2 regions of the Streptomyces sp. M92 genome follow, and region 1 is predicted to be linked to the other one. Evidence: predicted binding sites of a transcription regulator. Region 1 holds the regulator's gene; the other holds the start of a gene.
What was found. The regulator HrcA, encoded in region 1, represses chaperone genes, less so after heat shock. The targets are predictions, from matches to a motif close to TTNGCACTCNGNNNNNCNGAGTGCNAA.

Region 1 (4,207 bases):
TCGCGGTGACCAGCGCGAAGGTGCCGACGCGGTGCAGGGAGTCGACGACCTCACGGCTCGGGACGCCGAAGTGGAACGACACCACCGGCACCGGGTTGTCCAGCAGCACCGCGAGCTTCGTCTCGTAGCCGTCGTCCCGGCCGCACTCGGGGTCGCCGAGTTCCGTCTCGTACCAGGCGGCCTCGCCGGCCAGCTGGTGGGCGTAGACGCCGACGGCGGACGGGTCGGCCGTCTCGGGCTGCGGCATGAAGAGGTTGACGCCGAAGGGGCGGGCCGTCAGTCCCCGCAGCTGCTTGATCTCCTGGTACATCCCGTCCGCGGTCTTGTACCCGGCGGCGAGGAATCCCAGCCCTCCCGCATCGCAGACCGCGGCGGCGAGCTGCGGCACGGAGACGCCGCCCGCCATGGGTGCCTGCACGATCGGACAGGGGAAGAGATCGGTCAGTGCGGAGGACATGAGCGCATGTTGTCACGTCCTCCGAACAAGTCCGAATCCGGGCTTCCGTTGGCATACGCCAGGAGCATCCGCATCGGGAGGCTCCTGGCGTCCTACCTCGACAGGTGCCCGTCAGCGCCCGTTGAAGGCGTCCTTCAGGCGGGAGAAGAGGCCCTGCTGACCCGGTTGGAACTGCCCCTGCGGACGCTCCTCGCCGCGCATCTTGGCGAGCTCGCGCAGCACGCGTTCCTGTTCGGGGTCGAGCTTGGTCGGGGTGGTCACCTCGACGTGGACGATCAGGTCGCCCCGGCCGCCGCCGCGCAGGTGGGTGACGCCCCGGCCGTGCAGCGGGATCGACTGGCCGGACTGGGTGCCCGGGCGGATGTCGACCTCCTCCATGCCGTCGAGGGTCTCCAGCGGCACCTTCGTGCCGAGGGCCGCCGCCGTCATCGGGATGGTGACCGTGCAGTGCAGGTCGTCGCCGCGCCGCTGGAAGGTCGAGTGCGGCAGTTCGTGGATCTCGACGTACAGGTCGCCGGCGGGACCGCCGCCGGGGCCGACCTCGCCCTCGCCCGCGAGCTGGATGCGGGTGCCGTTGTCGACGCCCGCCGGGATCTTCACGGTGAGGGTGCGGCGGGAGCGGATGCGGCCGTCGCCCGCGCACTCGGGGCACGGGGTCGGGACCACCGTGCCGAAGCCCTGGCACTGGGGGCAGGGCCGCGAGGTCATGACCTGGCCCAGGAAGGACCGGGTGACCTGCGAGACCTCGCCGCGGCCGCGGCACATGTCACACGTCTGGGCCGAGGTGCCCGGGGCGGCGCCCTCGCCGTTGCAGGTGTTGCAGACGACGGCCGTGTCGACCTGGATGTCCTTGGTCGTGCCGAAGGCCGCCTCGTCCAGCTCGACCTCGATACGGATCATGGCGTCCTGGCCCCGGCGGGTGCGCGAGCGCGGTCCGCGCTGCGACGCCGTGCCGAAGAACGCGTCCATGATGTCCGAGAAGTTCCCGAAGCCGCCCGCGCCGAAGCCGCCGGCTCCGCCGCCGCCCGCCTGGGACATCGGGTCTCCGCCGAGGTCGTAGACCTGCTTCTTCTGCGGGTCCGACAGCACCTCGTAGGCGGCGTTGATCTCCTTGAACCGCTCCTGGGTCTTCGGATCGGGGTTGACGTCCGGGTGCAGCTCGCGCGCGAGCCTCCGGAACGCCTTCTTGATCTCGTCCTGGGAGGCGTCGCGGCGCACGCCGAGTACGGCGTAGTAGTCCGTGGCCACCTACGACTCCGCCAGGATCTGTCCGACGTACCGTGCCACTGCGCGTACCGCTCCCATCGTTCCCGGGTAGTCCATGCGGGTCGGTCCGACCACGCCGAGCTTGGCAACCGCCTCGCCGCCCGAACCGTAGCCCACCGACACGACGGACGTGGAGTTGAGTCCTTCGTGGGCGTTCTCATGACCGATACGGACGGTCACGCCCGGATCCTTCGCCTCGCCGAGCAGCTTGAGGAGCACGACCTGCTCCTCCAGCGCCTCGAGCACCGGCCGGATCACCAAGGGGAAGTCGTGCCCGAAGCGGGTGAGATTGGCGGTGCCGCCGATCATCAGCCGCTCCTCGTTCTCCTCGACCAGCGTCTCCAGGAGAGTGGAGAGCACGGTGGAGACCGTACCCCGGTCCTCGGCCTCGAAGGCCTCCGGGAGGTCCTCCACCAGACCGGGCACGTCCGTGAACCGCCGCCCCGCCACCCGGCTGTTGAGCCGCGCCCGCAGATCGGCGAGGGACGCCTCGCCGAACGGCGCCGGGCAGTCGACCATGCGCTGCTCGACCCGCCCGGTGTCCGTGATCAGCACGAGCATCAGACGCGCGGGCGCGAGCGAGAGCAGCTCGACGTGGCGCACGGTCGAGCGGGTCAGCGACGGGTACTGCACGACGGCGACCTGCCGGGTGAGCTGCGCGAGCAGCCGCACCGTGCGGGCCACGACGTCGTCGAGGTCGACGGCGCCCTCCAGGAAGTTCTGGATGGCGCGGCGCTCGGGCGCGGTCATCGGCTTGACGCCGGCCAGCTTGTCGACGAAGAGCCGGTAGCCCTTGTCGGTCGGGATGCGTCCCGCGCTGGTGTGCGGCTGGGCGATGAACCCCTCGTCCTCCAGGGCCGCCATGTCGTTGCGCACGGTGGCCGGGGAGACGCCGAGGTTGTGCCGCTCGGTGAGGGCCTTGGAACCGACGGGCTCCTCGGTGCCGACGTAGTCCTGGACGATGGCGCGCAGCACCTTCAGCCTGCGTTCACTGAGCATCGCGCACACCTCCAGAAGTCGTCGGTCCGTTGTCCTGCCTGTCTGTCCTGGCACTCACGGTGCGCGAGTGCCAGACTTCCCCGGCCCAGTGTACGGCTGTGGGGTACACCCACGGCAAGGCCGGGCACCGGGCCGGTCACCGCCGGTACGGTGCCGCCGCGCCGGGGCGCGCGTGCCCCGATAGCGTCGCCGTCATGAGCGTGACTTGGGAAGAGCTGGGGTGGGAGCGGCTGGCCCCGGGGGTGGGGCGGTGCCGCCTGCCGGGGTGGGACTGCACGGCGGGGCTGGTGGTCGGCGCGGGCGCCGCGCTGCTCGTGGACGCCGGGTCGAGCCTCTCCGAGGGCGCCCGGTTGCGCGCCGCGGCGCAGGCGCTCGCCGGTCACCGTGTGACGCATCTCGCGCTGACCCACCCGCACTTCGACCACGTCTTCGGCGCGGCGGCGTTCGCGGGGGCGGAGGTGTACGGGGCGGTGGGCACCGGCGCGGTGTTCGCTCGGGGCGGACACGGGCGGGAGGCGCTGTGCGCGGACGCGGAGGCGGAAGGGCTGGAGGCGCGGTCCGCTCAGGAGGCGGCCGACGCGCTGGTCGGCGTCCGGCACGAGGTGTGCGGCGAGTGGACCCTCGACCTGGGCGGCGGCCGGCAGGTCCTGCTGGCCAACGTGGGCCCCGGGCACACCGGCCACGACCTGGCGGTGCTGGTGCCGGGCGAGGTGGAGGTCGTCTTCTGCGGCGACCTGGTCGAGGAGTCCGGCGAGCCGCAGGCGGGCCCCGACGCCGTACCGACCCGGTGGCCGGCCGCGCTGGACCGGCTGCTGGAGCTGGGCGGCGAGGACGCGCTGTACGTGCCGGGGCACGGCGCGGTGGTGGACGCGGCGTTCGTGCGGGCCCAACGGGACGCGCTGGCGGCACGCTTCGGCGTGTCGCGCTGATCTTGGGGCCTGGGTTCCTCGTATCGTCGGGAGAATGCGCCAGTACTCCGCCGACCTGACCCCTCCGTGGAAGAAGCCGCAGCCGGTACCGGAGGTTCCGGCCGACCCCGGCCTGGTGGTCGAGGAGCCCGGCACCGGGTTCTGCGGCGCGGTGATCGGCTGCGAGGCCGGCACGGTGACCCTGGAGGACCGCTTCGGCAAGCACCGGGTCTTCCCGATGGAACCGCGCGGCTTCCTGCTGGAGGGGCGGGTGGTGACGCTGGTGCGGCCCTCGTCGTCCTCGGGTCCGGTGCGGCCCTCCCGTACGGCGTCGGGTTCGGTGGCGGTCCCGGGGGCCCGCGCGCGGGTGGCGCGCGCCGGGCGCATCTACGTCGAGGGGCGGCACGACGCCGAGCTGGTCGAGAAGGTGTGGGGCGACGACCTGCGCATCGAGGGCGTGGTGGTGGAGTACCTGGGGGGTGTCGACGACCTGCCGTCGATCGTCGCCGACTTCGCGCCGGGACCGGACGCGCGGCTCGGCGTCCTGGTGGACCATCTGGTGCCCGGCTCGAAGGAG
Region 2 (4,207 bases), 6.8 Mb from region 1:
ATGCGCTCGGCGTCGGCGGCCGCGTCGGCGAAGGCGCCGATGACGTCGTCCAGGTCGCGCTGGGTCATCGCCTTGCCGGTGACCTCGTCCTCGCCGATGCGCAGACCGGAGGGGCCGACGGCGGGGGCCTCGGGGAAGGGCTGCTCGCCCTGCTTGCGGACCATGCCGATGTGCCACAGCTGCGGCACGATCGTGCCGCCCGCCGCGTGCACCGCCTCGGCGACCTTCGCCCAGCCGGCCAGCTGCTCCTCGCCGTGAAAGCGCGGCACGCGGTCGCTGAGCCCGGCGGACTGGTGGCCGACGTAGGTCCCCTCGGTGACGATCAGGCCGACACCGGCGGCGGCACGGCGGGAGTAGTACGAGACCACGTCGTCGCCGGGGACGCCGCCCGGCGAGAACATCCGCGTCATCGGGGCCATCGCGATGCGGTTGGGGACGGTCAGGCCGTTGATGGTGGCCGGGCGGGCGAGGGTCTGGGCGGCGCGCGAGGCGGCGTCGGCGGCGGTGACGGTCACGTGGGGGCTCCTCCGGAGGTACCAGTCGGTATGTGCATGCGCATGTTGTTCCTTCGGGGGCAACAGGCCCGCCCGCCGCGCGCATTCCGGCCACCCGGCCTCAGTGGCTCAGCTCACAGCACCGAACGCCCGAGGGCGGCACCCCCTGTCGGGAGTGCCGCCCTCGGTCCGTACTGGACGGTCGATCAACCGGAACCGGTCGATCAGAAGTCCATGTCACCGCCCGGCATGCCGCCCGGAGCACCGGCCGCGGCGGCCTTCTCCGGCTTGTCGGCGATGACGGCCTCGGTGGTGAGGAACAGCGCGGCGATGGAGGCGGCGTTCTGCAGCGCGGAACGGGTCACCTTCGCCGGGTCGATGATGCCCTCGGCGATCATGTCGACGTACTCACCGGACGCGGCGTTCAGGCCGTGGCCGACGGTCAGGTTGCGGACCTTCTCCACGACGACGCCGCCCTCGAGACCACCATTGACGGCGATCTGCTTCAGCGGGGCCTCCAGGGCGAGCTTCACGGCGTTGGCGCCGGTCGCCTCGTCACCCGACAGCTCCAGCTTCTCGAAGACCTGGGAGGCCTGGAGCAGGGCCACGCCACCACCGGCGACGATGCCCTCCTCGACGGCCGCCTTCGCGTTGCGGACGGCGTCCTCGATGCGGTGCTTGCGCTCCTTGAGCTCGACCTCGGTGGCGGCACCGGCCTTGATGACGGCCACGCCGCCGGCCAGCTTCGCCAGGCGCTCCTGGAGCTTCTCGCGGTCGTAGTCCGAGTCGCTGTTCTCGATCTCGGCGCGGATCTGGTTGACGCGGCCGTTGACCTGGTCGGTCGAGCCGGCGCCGTCGACGATGGTGGTCTCGTCCTTGGTGATGACGACCTTGCGGGCGCGGCCCAGGAGGTCCAGGGACGCGTTCTCCAGCTTGAGGCCGACCTCCTCGGAGATGACCTCGCCGCCCGTGAGGATGGCGATGTCGCCGAGCATGGCCTTGCGGCGGTCGCCGAAGCCCGGGGCCTTGACGGCGACGGACTTGAAGGTGCCGCGGATCTTGTTGACGACCAGGGTCGACAGGGCCTCGCCCTCGACGTCCTCGGCGATGATCAGCAGCGGCTTGCCCGACTGCATGACCTTCTCCAGGAGCGGCAGCAGGTCCTTGACGTTGCCGATCTTGGAGTTGGCGATGAGGATGTACGGGTCGTCGAGCGACGCCTCCATACGCTCCATGTCGGTGGCGAAGTACGCCGAGATGTAGCCCTTGTCGAAGCGCATACCCTCGGTGAGCTCCAGCTCCAGACCGAAGGTCTGGGACTCCTCGACGGTGATGACGCCTTCCTTGCCGACCTTGTCCATGGCCTCGGCGATCAGCTCGCCGATCTGGGTGTCGGCGGCGGAGATGGAGGCCGTGGAGGCGATCTGCTCCTTGGTCTCGACGTCCTTCGCCTGCTCCAGCAGGGCGGCGGAGACGGCCTCGACGGCCTTCTCGATACCGCGCTTCAGGGCCATCGGGTTGGCGCCGGCCGCGACGTTGCGCAGGCCTTCCTTGACGAGGGCCTGGGCGAGAACGGTCGCCGTGGTCGTACCGTCACCGGCGACGTCGTCCGTCTTCTTGGCGACTTCCTTGACCAGCTCGGCGCCGATCTTCTCGTACGGGTCCTCGAGCTCGATCTCCTTGGCGATGGAGACGCCGTCGTTGGTGATCGTGGGCGCGCCCCACTTCTTCTCGAGGACGACGTTGCGGCCCTTGGGGCCGAGCGTCACCTTGACGGCGTCCGCGAGCTGGTTCATGCCGCGCTCGAGGCCGCGCCGCGCCTCCTCGTCGAACGCGATGATCTTGGCCATGTGAAGTGGTCCCTCCAGGACTGGGGGTGATTCCTTCGGACCGCGCCCGCGCCCGCGACGGACGGCTCGCCGGCCTCGTGGTTCCTTCCCCACCCGGCCCGCGGGCCTCACCGACCCGGTCCTTCGTTGTCACTCTCACCTTCAGAGTGCTAACGCAATGATTAGCACTCGCCCCCATCGAGTGCAAGCGCCTACCGAGGATCGGGCCGCACGCTCAGCCACCCGCGAACAGGGAACCGGGGCGTCCGTCCGGGCAGCCCGAAGGGCCCGCACCCCGGGTGAGGTGCGGGCCCTTCGGAGAAGAACCGGTTGCTTGCGGTGGCCGAACGTCTCAGGCGCTGAGGCGAACCATGTCGGCCTGTGGGCCCTTCTGACCCTGCGAGATCTCGAACTCGACCCGCTGGCCTTCTTCGAGGGTGCGGTAGCCGTCCATCTGAATCGCGCTGTAGTGGACGAAAACATCCGCACCACCGTCGACCGCGATGAAGCCGTACCCCTTCTCCGCGTTGAACCACTTGACGGTGCCCTGAGCCATGCCTAACTCCCCTATTACTGGCCCTTGCACAGATCCGCACTTCGCGGACCCGGGTCAGACCTCACCCCCCACGACTGGGGGCGTGCGCCGGAACGCGTCGACCGCGGCTGAATGTATCTGTCCAACTGCCGTCTGCAACAGGTCAATCGGACGAGAAATCTGGACGCACCCGGTCCGAAATATGGCGAGCTTTCGCCTGAATTCGGGTCAAGTCGGGTGACACAAAAGGAGCAAAAGCCGCGAAATGCGTCTGCATTTTGGCTGCATCTTGTCGGACGCAAAGCAGGAACTCAGGGCTCCGGGATCTTCGATCGGGAGCGCGTTCCCCAACTCTACCGCGCTCAATCACATGGAATTGCCCCCTCCGCTTCTCTCACGGAGGGGGCAATGGGCACTACGAGGCGTGTCAGCCGCCGGCGACCGCCGGGATGATGGAGACGCCCGCGCCGTCCGGCGTGGCGGTCTCCAGGCCCTGCTCGAAACGCACGTCGTCGTCGTTGACGTACACGTTGACGAAACGGCGCAGCTTGCCCTGGTCGTCCAGGACGCGGGCGGCGATGCCGGTGTGGTTCTTCTCCAGGTCGGCGATGACCTCCCCGAGGTTCGCGCCGTCGGCGCTGACCTCGGCCTGCCCACCCGTGTAGGTGCGCAGAATGGTCGGGATACGGACGGTGACGCTCACTTCAAGACCTCCGGTCGGATTTTCACAGACGGTGGGGCAGCGCCCCGGGGGCGCGGGGGCCGTGTCGAATATGCGGCTACCGCCGCGCGGGCGCGAACCAGCCCCCACCGGCCCGCAGACGAAGAACGAGCAGCGCTACGCGAGACCGGCCTCGCGGAACGAATCCAGGCTGGGACGAATCGTCGCGGTGAGCCCCGTACCCGCCACCGCGTCCAGCGTCTTCAGACCATCCCCCGTGTTCAGCACGACCGTGGTCAGCGCCGGGTCCAGCACGCCGTCCTCGACGAGCTTCTTGGTCACGCCCACCGTCACACCGCCGGCGGTCTCCGCGAAGATGCCCTCCGTGCGGGCGAGCAGCTTGATCGCGTCGACGACCTGCTCGTCGGTCACGTCCTCCACGGCACCGCCCGTGCGGCGCGCGATGTCGAGGACGTACGGCCCGTCCGCCGGGTTGCCGATCGCCAGCGACTTGGCGATGGTGTCCGGCTTCTGCGGGCGTACGACGTCGTGCCCGGCCTTATACGCGGTGGACACCGGCGAGCAGCCCTCGGCCTGGGCGCCGAAGATCTTGTACGGCTTGTCCTCGACCAGCCCGAGCTTGATCAGCTCCTGAAGACCCTTGTCGATCTTCGTGAGCTGGGAGCCG

Region 2: a site for HrcA is predicted at 2,506-2,532, ahead of groL (chaperonin GroEL). Genes of this name have one in related genera too.

The regions. Positions count from the first base shown of each region.
Region 1 is NZ_CP101137.1:800,844-805,050, forward strand. It holds gene M6G08_RS03650 (nitronate monooxygenase) at 1-457, opposite strand, end outside; gene dnaJ (molecular chaperone DnaJ) at 569-1,705, opposite strand; gene hrcA (heat-inducible transcriptional repressor HrcA) at 1,706-2,722, opposite strand; gene M6G08_RS03665 (MBL fold metallo-hydrolase) at 2,917-3,651, shown strand; gene M6G08_RS03670 (DUF3097 domain-containing protein) at 3,686-4,207, shown strand, end outside.
Region 2 is NZ_CP101137.1:7,646,649-7,650,855, forward strand. It holds gene M6G08_RS35275 (NADH:flavin oxidoreductase) at 1-515, opposite strand, end outside; gene groL (chaperonin GroEL) at 719-2,344, opposite strand; gene M6G08_RS35285 (cold-shock protein) at 2,676-2,879, opposite strand; gene M6G08_RS35290 (MoaD/ThiS family protein) at 3,286-3,561, opposite strand; gene thrC (threonine synthase) at 3,697-4,207, opposite strand, start outside.